DNA from 3 places in the Pandoraea sp. CB10b_02 genome. Region 3 is predicted to be linked to each of the others. Evidence: predicted binding sites of a transcription regulator. Region 3 holds the regulator's gene; each other region holds the start of a gene.
What was found. The regulator HrcA, encoded in region 3, represses chaperone genes, less so after heat shock. The targets are predictions, from matches to a motif close to TTAGCACTCNNNNNNNNNGAGTGCTAA.

Region 1 (4,421 bases), on a different contig from region 3:
GCTGCTCGCCGCCGTCGCGCACGAGGTGCACCGGCACCGTGTCGTAGTCGATTCCCTTCAGATTGAGGGCGATCCGCACGCGATACGCGGCGGAACTGCGGAAATAGCTGTACAGCGTGGGCATGGCAGACCTCGGTTAACGCAAATGGAGAGAGGACGCAGGCGAACGCCCGGCAGCGCACTGAGGCGCCGGGTGCTGCGTCGGAACACGAGATGGTACTTCAAGCGCTGGCCGCAAGGACACTTGATTGCGTATGATGAACGCTAGGCGGCGCGCCGCCTGTCGCCACGCTCGCAAACGTTCGCCGCGACTTCCACCGCTTGCCGCCACTTGCCACGACTGACGCCGCTCGCTGCTCTTCGAACCGATTTCCGACCTGCCATGACCTCTGCCGCTCCCTTCGCCTGTGCGCCGCTGCTCAAGATCATCGCTCGCGGCGCCAAGGGCGCGCGCCCACTCAGCGCGGACGAAACGCGAACGCTGTTCGACGCGATCCTGGCCGAGCGCGTGGCGCCGGCCGAGCTCGGCGGCGTACTGATCGCCTACCGGATCAAGGGCGAGACGCCCGTCGAACTGCGCGCCATGCTCGACGCCGCCCACGCCACCTTTGCACCGCTCGCGGCGCCCGCCGGCGCGCCTGCGCCCGTGTTGCTGCCCAGCTACAACGGCGCGCGCAAGCAGCCGAATCTGACGCCGCTGCTGGCTCTGCTGCTGGCGCGCGAGGGCATTCCGGTGCTCGTCCACGGGCAGCATCACAGCGGCGCGAACCGGGTCGGCACGCAGGCCATCTTTGCCGAACTGGGGCACGCGGCATGCGAGTCCGGCGCGCAGGCCGAAGCGGCCTTGCGCACGCGTCGCGTGGCTTACCTGCCCATCGCGGCCCTCTCGCCGGCACTCGAGCGTCTACTCGAGATGCGCGCCGCGCTGGGCGTGCGCAATTCGGGACACACGGTGGTCAAGCTGTTGCAGCCGTTTGCCGGCCCCGCGCTGCGGCTGGTCAACTACACGCATCCGGAATACCGGGAGACGCTCAGCGAGCTGTTCCGCGATGCGGCCAACAGCCCCGCCCCCGGCGTGCTGCTCTCGCGGGGCACGGAAGGCGAACCCGTCGCGGACGCCCGCCGTCAGGCCGCCATCGAGGGCTTCTGCGCCGGCGTGCACCGGCGCTGGCTGGAAGCGGAAGACGGCGCGACGGGCACGCCGCCGTTGCTGCCAGCGGCCGACGCCGCGGCGACCGCCCGCTGGATCGAGGCGGTGCTCGCCGGCGACGTGGAGCTGCCCGCGCCGATCGCACGTCAGGTTGGCGTCATCCGGCGAGCACTGGGGCTCGGCTGAGGGGCGCACCGCTAACGGCGGCATGGTCGCGCCGGCCATGCCCCAGGCCCCCCCGTTCGACATCCATTCGACATCCGTTCACATTCGGACGACATTCGGACGACATTCGGACGACATTCGGACGACATTCGGACGACACCCGAGCTACAAGACCGAAATTTGCGCGAAGTTCAGCCGACTTCCCCTCAAACCGGAAAAATCCCATGTTTTTTCGGAACATTTCGTCCCGAAACGCATCCAATTGCAAGCTGAGAGATCACGCGTGATGAGTAGCGAACGAGCGACAGACGCGGCGCCGGCACCACGATGAGCGGCGAGGAGAAGCCAGGAGCAGCCAAAAGCAGCCAGGGGCGGCCGGAGGCCGTCCGGACTGGCCAGGACCGGCCCAGATCGGCCAAGATCGGCCCAGATCGGCAATGGGCAGCAACAGGAAACGTCCGTGGAACGGGGAGCGGGGCGATACCGGGGAAGCGGCGGATCAGTCGGCCGACGCCATGCGGGTCGCCTGCCAGGAAATGAGGCGCCACGCTTCGGCTTCGCGCACATGCACGGCCGTGTAGGCCATTTGTGACTCGAGCGAGCCCGTCGCCGTTTCCAGCTCGACCCAGACCTTGCCGGTCACGACCACGGTGTCGCCGAACTGGCGCAGTTCCTGCGCCCGGATATCGATGTCGAGGTAACGGCGGCGCCCCGACGTCAGCGCGTCGAGGAATTCGCGTTTGGTTTCGCGTTTGCCGTTGGAATGCACGTAATGCATGCCGTCTGCCAGGAGTAAGTCCAGTTGTTCGACGTCGCCCTCGACCATCGCGTCAAACCGCGCGGTTTCGAGCGCACGTACCGCGTCGATATGCTTCCCAGCCATGCTGATCTCCCATCTTCGCCGGCGCCGAACGCCCCCGGCTTGGGTTGCAATTTACACCATCCGCGTAACGTTTGCGCCGATGAGATCCCCCGTTTGACGGGGGCTGCTGGAAAACCCCGAGAGGCCGGAAACTTCCCGTCCCGTAAGGGTTCTAACGTCTTTAGCACTCATCTGGATAGAGTGCTAAAATGCTTTCCCAGAGGCTAACCAGGAGTCCACCACTTGAGTACTGCCGCCACTTTGCATCCGACGACGCCGGCCACCGGCACGGCGCCGACTTCGCGTGCCCTTGCTCTCGCCCCGTCGGCCTTGATGCTGCCGGGCAGTCTGGGCAATATCGACAGCTACATTCAGGCTGTCCACCGCATTCCCATGCTTTCCGCAGAGGAAGAGCAAACGCTCGCCAAACGCCTGCGCGAGCACGACGATCTCGAAGCCGCCCGCAAGCTCGTGCTCTCGCACCTGCGGCTGGTGGTGTCGATCGCACGTAACTACCTTGGCTACGGGCTGCCGCACGCCGACCTGATCCAGGAAGGCAACATCGGCCTGATGAAGGCCGTCAAGCGCTTCGACCCGTCGCAAGGCGTGCGACTGGTGTCCTACGCCATGCACTGGATCAAGGCCGAGATTCACGAGTACGTGCTGCGCAACTGGCGCACGGTCAAGGTCGCCACCACCAAGGCACAGCGCAAGCTGTTCTTCAACCTGCGCAGCCAGAAGCAGGGTCTGCAGGCGTTCACGCCGGAAGAGATCGATCAGGTCGCGCGCGATCTGAACGTCAAGCGCGAAGATGTCATCGAGATGGAAACGCGCATGTCCGGCGGCGATATCGCCCTCGAAGGCCATAGCGACGACAGCGACAGCGCGAATTTCGCACCGATCGCGTATCTGGCCGACACGCATCAGGAGCCGACCGCCGTGATTGCCGCGCGCGAGCGCGACCATTTGCAAAGCGACGGTCTGCAAACGGCCCTCGCACGGCTCGACCCGCGCAGCCGCCGCATCATCGAAGCGCGCTGGCTGTCGGTCGACGACGATGGCAGCGGCGGCGCCACGCTGCACGAACTGGCGGAAGAATTCGGCGTGTCCGCCGAGCGCATTCGTCAGATCGAAGTCGCCGCCATGAAGAAGATGAAGGGCGCGCTGCAAGCCTACGCCTGAGCCGCGCGGCCAATCGCCGCATGGCGCCAAGGCCGCCTGGCGGCGCCGGCGCCGACAACACGCTCCCAAAGCCCCGCGGCGATCGCGGGGCTTTTTTATGGACTTCGAAAGTTCATCGACCGTTTGCGTGCAACTTGATGCATCGCAAGGCGGCGCGCCACCCGCGTCGATAGAATCGGCTAGTACGTAGCCATGCTGCGTGCGAAGGGCGGCCCGGGGGCCGTTCGCCGCGCCCAATCCGTGTCTCGAATCCGCTCGTCGCCGACCGCCGTCAGGGCGCCGGTGGCGCGTCGAACTGGCGTTGCGCGCGTGCCTGCGCCCCCGCGTGCCACAGTTTGACAATTTCAAGCGATAAGGCAAAATGCGCCGGAAGTCGACGCTGTTAAGGACAACACGACTTTCGACGCCAGGAGCCGTCACGGATGGACACCCACTCTCCTAGCAGTCTGAAGCCTCCCGCCACGGCCGCATCGGCCGCGGCGCCACGCTCGCCCGCCGCCGGCCCGCTCGCCTGGCTGCTCGAACGCTGGCGCACCCGCCCTTCCCGCTTCATGGCCGAAATCCTGATCGTGCTCGCGATCAAGGTAGTACTCCTGTTCATTTTGAAGCATGCGTTTTTCGACGCGCCGATGGCCAGGCACATGCAATTGCCGCCGGACGTCGTAGCCCGCGCCCTGATCGGGCCGCAAGCCGTCGAACCGCCACCCCCCACCCCAAGTCAAGGTGTCCGCCATGATCAGTAGCGAAGTCGTCGACCTCTCGCGCCTGCAGTTCGCCATAACGGCGCTGTATCACTTCCTGTTCGTCCCGCTCACGCTGGGCCTGTCGTGGCTGCTTGTCATCATGGAATCGGTCTACGTGATGACCGGCAAGCAGGTCTACAAGGACATGACCCAGTTCTGGGGCAAGCTCTTCCTGATCAACTTCGCGATGGGCGTGACCACCGGTCTCACGCTCGAATTCCAGTTCGGCACCAACTGGGCCTACTACTCGCATTACGTCGGCGACATCTTTGGTGTGCCGCTCGCGATCGAGGGCCTGATGGCGTTCTTCCTGGAAGCC
Region 2 (4,421 bases), on a different contig from region 3:
GGGCGAGCGCCCCGCGTGAGACGCGCGATGCCGATGCACCGCGCATAAAAAAAGCGGCAACGAATTCCGAAGAACTCGTTGCCGCGGTTGGCGCGGGCTTCGTCGGCGATGCGACGTGCCGTGAAGCCCGGCGACCGGCAGGCGAAGCGTCCCGGATCGCCCGGGCCGCTCCTGCAGTCTCGTGCGAGACTTACATGCCCATGCCCATGCCGCCCATACCGCCCATGTCACCCATGCCGCCAGGCATCGGGGCATCTTCCTTCGGCAGTTCGGCCACGGCGCAGTCGGTCGTGAGCAGCAGGCCCGAGACCGAAGCCGCGTTTTGCAGCGCCGTGCGGGTCACCTTGGTCGGGTCGACAACGCCCATTTCGACCAGATCGCCGTACTCGCCCGTCGCGGCGTTGTAGCCGAAGTTGCCCTTGCCTTCCACGACCTTGGCCACGACCACGCTGGCTTCCTCGCCACCGTTGGCGACGATCTGGCGCAGCGGCTCTTCCATGGCGCGCAGCACGATCTTGATACCGGCGTCCTGGTCAGGGTTGTCGCCCTTGAGACCCGAGACGGCCACGCGAGCACGCAGCAGTGCCACACCACCGCCCGGGACGATGCCTTCTTCCACGGCAGCGCGGGTAGCGTGCAGCGCGTCTTCCACGCGAGCCTTCTTTTCCTTCATTTCGACTTCGGTCGCGGCACCGACCTTGATCACCGCAACGCCGCCGGCCAGCTTGGCCACGCGCTCTTGCAGCTTTTCACGGTCGTAGTCGCTCGTGGCTTCTTCGATCTGGGCGCGGATTTGCTTGACGCGCGCTTCGATGTTCGCAGCCTCGCCGGCACCGTCGATGATGATGGTGTTTTCCTTGCCGATCTCGACGCGCTTGGCCTGGCCCAGCTCGTTGAGCGTGGCCTTCTCCAGCGTCAGGCCGATTTCTTCGGCGATGACCTGGCCGCCCGTCAGGATGGCGATGTCTTCCAGCATGGCCTTGCGGCGGTCGCCGAAGCCCGGTGCCTTGACGGCGCAGGTCTTGAGGATGCCGCGGATGTTGTTGACCACCAGCGTTGCCAGGGCTTCGCCCTCGACGTCTTCGGCGATGATCAGCAGCGGACGGCCAGCCTTGGCGACTTGCTCGAGCACCGGCAGCAGGTCACGGATGTTCGAGACCTTCTTGTCGAACAGCAGAACGTAAGGGTTCTCCAGAACGGCGACTTGCTTTTCCGGGGTGTTGATGAAGTACGGCGACAGGTAGCCGCGGTCGAACTGCATACCTTCGACGACGTCGAGTTCGTCTTGCAGCGACTTGCCGTCTTCGACGGTGATCACGCCTTCCTTGCCGACCTTGTCCATCGCCTTGGCGATGTAGTCGCCGATCGACGTGTCGCTGTTGGCCGAGATCGAGCCGACCTGCGCGATTTCCTTGTTGGTCGTGCACGGCTTGCTGATCTTGCGCAGTTCCTCGATGGCAGCGGCGACAGCCTTGTCGATGCCGCGCTTGAGGTCCATCGGGTTCATGCCCGAGGCCACATACTTCATGCCTTCGCGGACGATCGACTGAGCCAGCACCGTAGCGGTGGTGGTGCCGTCACCGGCGTTGTCGCTGGTCTTGGAAGCCACTTCCTTGACCATTTGCGCGCCCATGTTCTGGAGCTTGTCCTTCAGTTCGATTTCCTTGGCGACCGACACACCGTCCTTCGTCACGGTCGGGCCGCCGAAGCTGCGCTCGAGCACCACGTTGCGACCCTTCGGGCCCAGGGTCACCTTGACGGCGTTAGCGAGGATGTTGACACCCTCGACCATCTTGGCACGAGCGGAATCGCCGAAAACGACTTCTTTAGCTGCCATTGCATTAACTCCTTGAATGCTTTACGTAGATGTCTGTGGGGGACAGACTTACTTGGCCACCACGGCCATGATGTCTTCTTCACGCATGACCAGCAGTTCCTGGCCATCGACCTTGACGGTCTGGCCGGCGTACTTGCCGAACAGAACGCGGTCGCCCACCTTCACGTCGAGTGCGATCGACTTGCCTTGATCGTCTTTCTTGCCCGGGCCGACGGCCAGGATTTCGCCCTGATCCGGCTTTTCAGCTGCGGCGTCCGGGATCACGATGCCCGATGCGGTCTTCGTTTCGTTGTCCAGGCGCTTGACAATAACGCGGTCATGCAAGGGACGAAGGTTCATTACAAGCTCCTCATTTCTCTCTGTGAGATCGTGAAAACTTGAATATGCAACTGTTTGCATATTCGGTGAATTCATGGCGTTAGCACTCTGCGCCAACGAGTGCTAATTATAGGGACGGGGTTTTACGATTTCAAGACTCGGGGTTTTCCCGGAGATGCGCCGAGATTCGCCGAGACGCGGCGCGTGGACGCACGCGGTGACGGACGACCGGACAGGCCCTCTCGTACATGGCGGTGGCGCCCGCCCCGGGGCGCGTTGCCGCCCACGTCGCAGGGCGGCGTCACGTCGGCGACATCGCCGCCTACATCTCGTCGACGGCCGTCGTGGCGGTGGGCTGACCGTCTCGCTGCTCCAGCGAGAAGCGGTTGCGCGTATCGACGTAGAAGCTCGCGCCGAAACGCCCTACGGGGAAATAGTTCTGCAACCGCACGCGCCAGGTCTCGGTATCGATCAGATCGTCGCGCGCATGCATGCGCTCGACACGCCCGATGAAGATGTGGCGGCTCGGCGTCTCGAGCGTCTCCCATAACGTGCATTCGAACGCGACGGGCGCCTCGGCGATCCGGGGTGGCGCAACGAGGCTGCTCGGCGTCGGCGTGAGCCTCGCGTGGGCGAGCTCGCTCTCGGTCGGCGGCAGGCGCTCGCCGCACGCGTGCATGCGCGCGGTCATCGCCTCGTCGCTCAGATGCACGACATATTCCCGGTCGCGCAGAATGTTCGTTGCGGTGTCCTTGAGCGAGTCGTCGTCGCGCCGGTTGATGGAGAGCATCACAATCGGCGGCTCCTCACCGAGCATGTTGAACATCGAGAACGGCGCGGCGTTGACGGTGCCGCCATGGTTGATCGTCGTGACGAGCGCAATCGGGCGCGGCACGATCAGGCTCGCCATCAGCTTGTAGCGCTGATACGCGGTGATTTCGCGAAAGTCGATTTCCATGCGAAGTCCTCAGGCCCGCTTGCGGGCAATGCGTTTGGCCGGGCTCAGGGGCGGCACGTCGTCCGCGAGCGCGGGGACCGGTAAGCCGAGCAGCGAGGCCAGACTCTTCTGCCCGCGCATTCGGGTCGTCTCGATGCGGCGCTCGAGTTCTTCGAGATGCGAGTGCATGCGGGCGATGGCACCGGCGGCGTCGCGTTGCTCGATACAGGCCACGATCGCCGCGTGCTCCTCATGTTCGCACGGCGCATAGCCGGGCGGCTCGTACAGTCCGACGATGAGCGAGCACCGCGAAATCAGCTCGGTGAGGTAACGCAGCAACACGGCGTTACCGGCAAGCGCCGCCACGCGCAAATGGAAGTCGCTCGCCAGCCGCGCCCACGACGGTTGGTCGAAGCGGTGCATCGCTTCGTGCTCGGCGCCCAGTTGGCGGCGCAGCATGGCAAGGTCGTCGTCGGTCACGCGCGACACGGCAAGCGCCACCAGCGAACGCTCCAGCGCGCGACGCGCTTCGAATATCTCGCGCGTTTCTTCCGGCGTCGGCTCGGCGATCACCGCCCCCCGGTTCGGCCTGAGCGTGACGATGCCGTCGTGCGCCAGGCGCTCGAGCACGCGCCGCACGAGCGCGCGTCCCACGTCGAACAATTGGCACAGCTCGGGCTCCGGAAGCTTCGTGCCGGGGGTGAGCCGATGCGCGAGCACCCCATCGACGATAGTGCGATAGATATGCGTTTCGACGCGGGTCTCGGCGCTCTGATCGTCGTCGTTTGCCACGGGCGAATGCAGGGCGAGGAGACGGGATTCGGTCGCGCCTGCGTCGGACCCCGCCCCGCTGGCGCTGGCGGCATTGGTGGCGTGGCGGCGCGCACGCGCGACGGGCTTGTCTGCTGGCATGGCTGGCGAATGCGGCAAAGGTGAACTAGACGGCGAAGGCAATAGAGTCGACGCTCCGGCCCCGGAGTGCGCGGCGCAATCCGGGCAATATGGCTTGAGCGGCATGATGCGCTCATCCCATGACGGCGTGGGGATCGGCCTCGCTCACCGACGCCACGTGCGCGGCGATATCGCCCGGCGTCGCGATCCAGATCTCGCCGCGCCGCGCCGCGCCCGCGATGGGCATGAGCGCACGCCGCAGATGCCGGAGACGATATGGCTGTCCGACCAGGTACGGATGCAGCGCAATACCCATCACGAGCGGCTGGCCCCGCGTCGGATGCTCGGCTTGCGCGTACATCTCGTCGAAGTTGTCGGCAATCATGTCGGCGAACGCGGCGCCGTCCATCTGACGTCCGACAATCATCGGGATGTCGT
Region 3 (4,421 bases):
GGCGGCCCACGACCTCGGCAACCGCGCCGCCGATGCCGGAATCGACTTCGTCGAAAATCAGCGTCGGCGTGAGGCTGGCGCTGCTCGCGATCACCTGCAGCGCCAGACTGATGCGCGCGAGTTCGCCGCCGGAGGCCACCTTCGCCAGTGGCCGCGTCGGCACGCCGGGGTGGCCGGCGACGAGAAACTCGACCGTCTCCAGGCCGAAAGACTGCGCCTCGCCGGCCGGATGGAGGGCCACTTCGAAGCGGCCGCCCGGCATCGAGAGATCCTGCATCGCGCGCGTGACTTCGCGCGAGAGCGACGCCGCGGCCTGTGCGCGCGCCTTCGAGAGCGCCCCGGCGAGCTCGAGGTAGGCGGTGTGCGCGGCGTCGGCGGCGGCCTGCATTGCCGCCGTGTCCTGTGACGCCGTAAGTTCTTCGAGCTGCGCGCGCCGCTCAGCCAGTTCGGCCGGCAATTGCTCGGGCGTCACCCGGAACTTGCGCGCGGCCGAGTGCAGCGCATCGAGCCGCTGCTCGACCACGGCCAGACGCTCCGGGTCGAGGTCGATGCGTTGCGCATAGTGCGTGAGCGAATGCACGGCCTCGCGCAACTGAATTTCGGCGGGTTCGAGCGCGGCCAGCGCGTCGGCGAGTCCGGCGTCGATCTCCGCCAGCTCGCGAATCTGATGCACGACGTGGCCGAGCGACGGCACGATGGCGCCATCGGCCTCGGCGAGCGCGTCGAGCGCGCCCTGAACGCCGTTGATGAGGCTCGCGGCGTGGGACAGGCGGCGGTGCTCGGCGCTCACCTCGTCCCACTCGCCCTCCTGCGGCGCGAGCTTGTCGAGTTCGGCCGTCTGCCATTCGAGGCGCTCGCGCTCCAACTGCAGTTCGCGGTCGCGCCCGTGCGCCTGCTCGCAACGCTTGACCAGCCGGCGCCATTCCTTGTGCGCCGCGGCCGTGTCGGCCGCCAGTGTGGCCGCGCCGGCATGCGAGTCGAGCAGGCGGCGCTGCGCGTCGGGGCGTAGCAACTGCTGGTGAGCGTGCTGGCCGTGAATGTCGACCAGCATGTCGCCGAGCTCGCGCAGCTGCGCGAGCGTGGCCGGGGTACCGTTGATGAAGGCGCGCGAGCGGCCGCTGGCGTCGAGCACGCGGCGCAGCAGCACGCCGCCGTGCTCCTCGAGCGAGAGGGCTTGCGCCTGCAACCAGGCTTCGAGATCGGGACGGGCGGTGGCGTCGGCGGCGAATTCGGCGGTGATGTCGGCACGGGGCTGCCCCGTGCGCACCATGCTGGCGTCGCCGCGCTCACCCAGGGCCAGCGCGAGCGCGTCGATCAGGATCGACTTGCCCGCGCCGGTCTCGCCGGAAAACACGGTGAAGCCGGCGGAGAACTCCAGGTCGAGACGATCGACGATCACGAAATCGCGAATCGAGAGACTGCGTAGCATGAGGTGTCGAAGAAGGCGTGGGTCAGTTCTGCGGCGTATCTTCGTCGGAGATATGCTCGTTCCAGTGCAGCTTGCGGCGCAGCGTGGCGTAGTAGTTGTAGCCGACCGGATGCAGGAACGTTACCTGATGCTCGGAGCGGCTCACCAGGATCTGGTCGCCCTGACGCAATTCGGCAAACGACTGCATATCGAAATTGGCGCCGACCTCGCGCCCGCCCGTGATCGTGATGACGATGTCGCTGGAGTCGGGCAGCACGATCGGGCGGTTCGACAGCGCGTGCGGCGCGATCGGCACGAGCACCACGCCGCCCAGGCGCGGATGCAGGATCGGGCCGGTGGCCGAGAGTGCATAGGCGGTCGAGCCGGTCGGGGTGGCGACGATCAGGCCGTCCGAGCGCTGCTTGTACATGAAGCGGCCGTCGACGTCCACGCGCAGCTCGACCATGCCCGAGATGCCGGAACGGTTCACGACCACGTCGTTGAAGGCGAGGGTGTCGTAGAGCGTCTTGCCGTCGCGCTCGATGCGCGCGGCGAGCAGCGTGCGCTGCTCCGCTTCGAAATGCCCTTCGAGCATGGCCGGCACGACCTGACGCATGTCGTCGAGCGGAATATCGGTGATGAAGCCGACGCGCCCGTGGTTCACGCCGATGAGCGGCACCTTCGACGCGGCGAGCTGGCGGCCGACGCCGAGCATCGTGCCGTCGCCGCCCACCACCACGGCCACATCGGCGCTCGTGCCGATCTCGAGGATGTCGAGCGTGCCGTACCGGTCGGCGGCAGTGCCGATGTTGCGCGCGGTATCGCGCTCGAACACCACGTGATGCCCGCGCTGGGCAATGCATGCCGCCAGCGTGAGCAATGGCTCGGCAACACCGTCGGCATGGTATTTCCCGACGAGCGCTACGGTCTTGAAAGGGCTCCCTGTTTTCATGCCGCCATTACACCATAAGTCGATGACAGCAACCATTGGCAAGCGCGCCACACCGAGGGCCCGGTTCCGGGGGTGACGCACGCCGCGTATGCATATTTCGCGTTACAATTTTTGCCATGCTAGATCAACGTGCGCAAACCCTCCTCAAGACCCTGATCGAACGGTACATCGAAGATGGCCAACCGGTCGGCTCGCGCACGCTTTCTCGCTACTCGGGACTCGACCTGTCGCCGGCCACGATCCGCAACGTGATGGTCGACCTGGAGGCGCTCGGTTTCGTGTCGAGCCCCCATACATCGGCCGGGCGCGTGCCCACGCCGCGAGCCTACCGGCTGTTCGTCGACACCATGCTCACGGTGCGCCCGCTCGAGGAAGCCGTGCATCAGCTCGCGTCGCAGGTGCAGAACCGCCTGCAGCCGGCCGGCCCCCAGCAACTGGTCGCTTCGGCCGCGCAGGTGCTCTCGAACCTGTCCCAGTTCGCGGGCGTGGTGCTTACGCCGCGCCGCAGCCAGACCTTCCGGCAAATCGAATTCCTGCGCCTGTCCGACAAGCGGGTGCTGCTGATCATCGTCACGCCCGAAGGCGACGTGCAGAACCGCATCATCCTGACCGAGAAGGACTATTCGCCGGCACAACTGGTCGAGGCGGCGAACTACCTGAACGCCCACTTCGGCGGCCACAGTTTCGACGATGTGCGCGCTTACTTGCGCGGCGAGCTTGACGCCTTGCGCTCTGACATGAGCGCGCTCATGCAGGCCGCCGTCGAGGCAGGCTCCGACGCCATGGCCGACACCACGCGCGAGAGCGTGCTCATCTCGGGCGAGCGCAACCTGCTCGGCGTGGAGGACCTGTCGTCGAACATGGAGCGGCTGCGCAAGCTTTTCGACGTCTTCGAGTCCAAAACGAGCCTGTTGCAGTTGCTCGACGTCTCGAGCCGTGCGCAAGGCGTGCAGATCTTCATTGGCGGCGAATCGAGCCTGGTGCCGATCGAGGAGATGACGGTCATCACCGCGCCCTACGAAGTCGACGGCGAAGTCGTCGGCACGCTCGGCGTGATCGGTCCGACGCGCATGGCTTACGAGCGCGTGATTCCCATCGTCGACATCACCGCCAAGCTGCTGTCGAACGCGCTCAGCCAGCATTGAGACGCCGCGCCCGGCGGCTCCCTTCCGGTTACATCCCCGTAGCATTCCCTTACACGCTGTCACATACGGCGGGCTTAGGCTCGAAGTGTCACTCGTGGTGAGCTGAAGCGGGGCGCGAAGCGGTGTTCCGAGACCGGCGTTCCTGGCGGCACCCCGACGGCGGCCGACGCGATGGCGGCCGCCGAAAGATTCGGACAGAGCGACGAGATGGCGCGCCCGCCAACGCATGCCGCGTTCGGCGTCATGGGTGTGATCGATGTGATGGCCCGGAGTGGCCCGGAGTCTTTATGAAACCCCTCATTTCCTGGCGGACGGTGGTTCGCTATCTCGGCGTCGGGCTCGCGTTGGGAGCCCTGGGCGCGGCCGGCGTTCCGGCGCTCGCACAGGCACAGAGCGCGGACCCGCCGAGCCGGGTCGCGCGTCTGAACGAGTTTGCCGGCACCGTGACCTACGCCCCGGCCGGCACCAACGATTGGCGTTATGCCGATCGCAACCGGCCGCTCACCACGGGCGACGCCGTGTGGGTCGAGCGCAACAGCCGCGCGGAAATGCACGTGGGCGGCACGGCCGTGCGCATGGGGCCCGCCACCAGCGTCGCGCTCTCGGCCGTCACCGACGAGAATGTGCAACTGAACGTAACGCAGGGCACCCTTGGCGTTCGCCTGCGCAGCTATGACCCGAACCAGCCCTACGAGATCGATACGCCGAATCTGGCGTTCGTGCCGCAGCAGGCCGGGGAATACCGCGTGGACGTCGACCCGAATGGCGTGACCACGGTCAGCGTCTGGCGCGGAGCGGGCACGGCGTATGGGCAGGGCGCGTCGGTGCCGCTGCAGCAGGGGCAGCGCGTGGCCTTCGTCGGGCAGAACCTCACGCAGCAACCGAGCGGGCCGCTCGTTGCCGACACGTTCGATCA

Region 1: rpoH (RNA polymerase sigma factor RpoH) is a predicted target of HrcA. The motif match lies at 2,359-2,385, and genes of this name have one in related genera.
Region 2: groES (co-chaperone GroES) is a predicted target of HrcA. The motif match lies at 2,256-2,282, and genes of this name have one in related genera.

Annotation. Positions count from the first base shown of each region.
Region 1 is NZ_NJGW02000004.1:136,023-140,443, forward strand. It holds gene maiA (maleylacetoacetate isomerase) at 1-124, opposite strand, end outside; gene ybiB (DNA-binding protein YbiB) at 383-1,336, shown strand; gene CDN36_RS05735 (nuclear transport factor 2 family protein) at 1,815-2,198, opposite strand; gene rpoH (RNA polymerase sigma factor RpoH) at 2,421-3,359, shown strand; gene cydP (cytochrome oxidase putative small subunit CydP) at 3,782-4,102, shown strand; gene CDN36_RS05750 (cytochrome ubiquinol oxidase subunit I) at 4,092-4,421, shown strand, end outside.
Region 2 is NZ_NJGW02000007.1:41,824-46,244, reverse strand. It holds gene CDN36_RS09335 (LysR substrate-binding domain-containing protein) at 1-19, shown strand, start outside; gene groL (chaperonin GroEL) at 191-1,837, opposite strand; gene groES (co-chaperone GroES) at 1,886-2,176, opposite strand; gene CDN36_RS09320 (flavin reductase family protein) at 2,478-3,113, opposite strand; gene CDN36_RS09315 (GntR family transcriptional regulator) at 3,123-4,004, opposite strand; gene CDN36_RS09310 (polysaccharide deacetylase family protein) at 4,117-4,421, opposite strand, start outside.
Region 3 is NZ_NJGW02000003.1:277,292-281,712, reverse strand. It holds gene recN (DNA repair protein RecN) at 1-1,429, opposite strand, end outside; gene CDN36_RS04745 (NAD kinase) at 1,452-2,360, opposite strand; gene hrcA (heat-inducible transcriptional repressor HrcA) at 2,477-3,505, shown strand; gene CDN36_RS04735 (DUF6600 domain-containing protein) at 3,793-4,421, shown strand, end outside.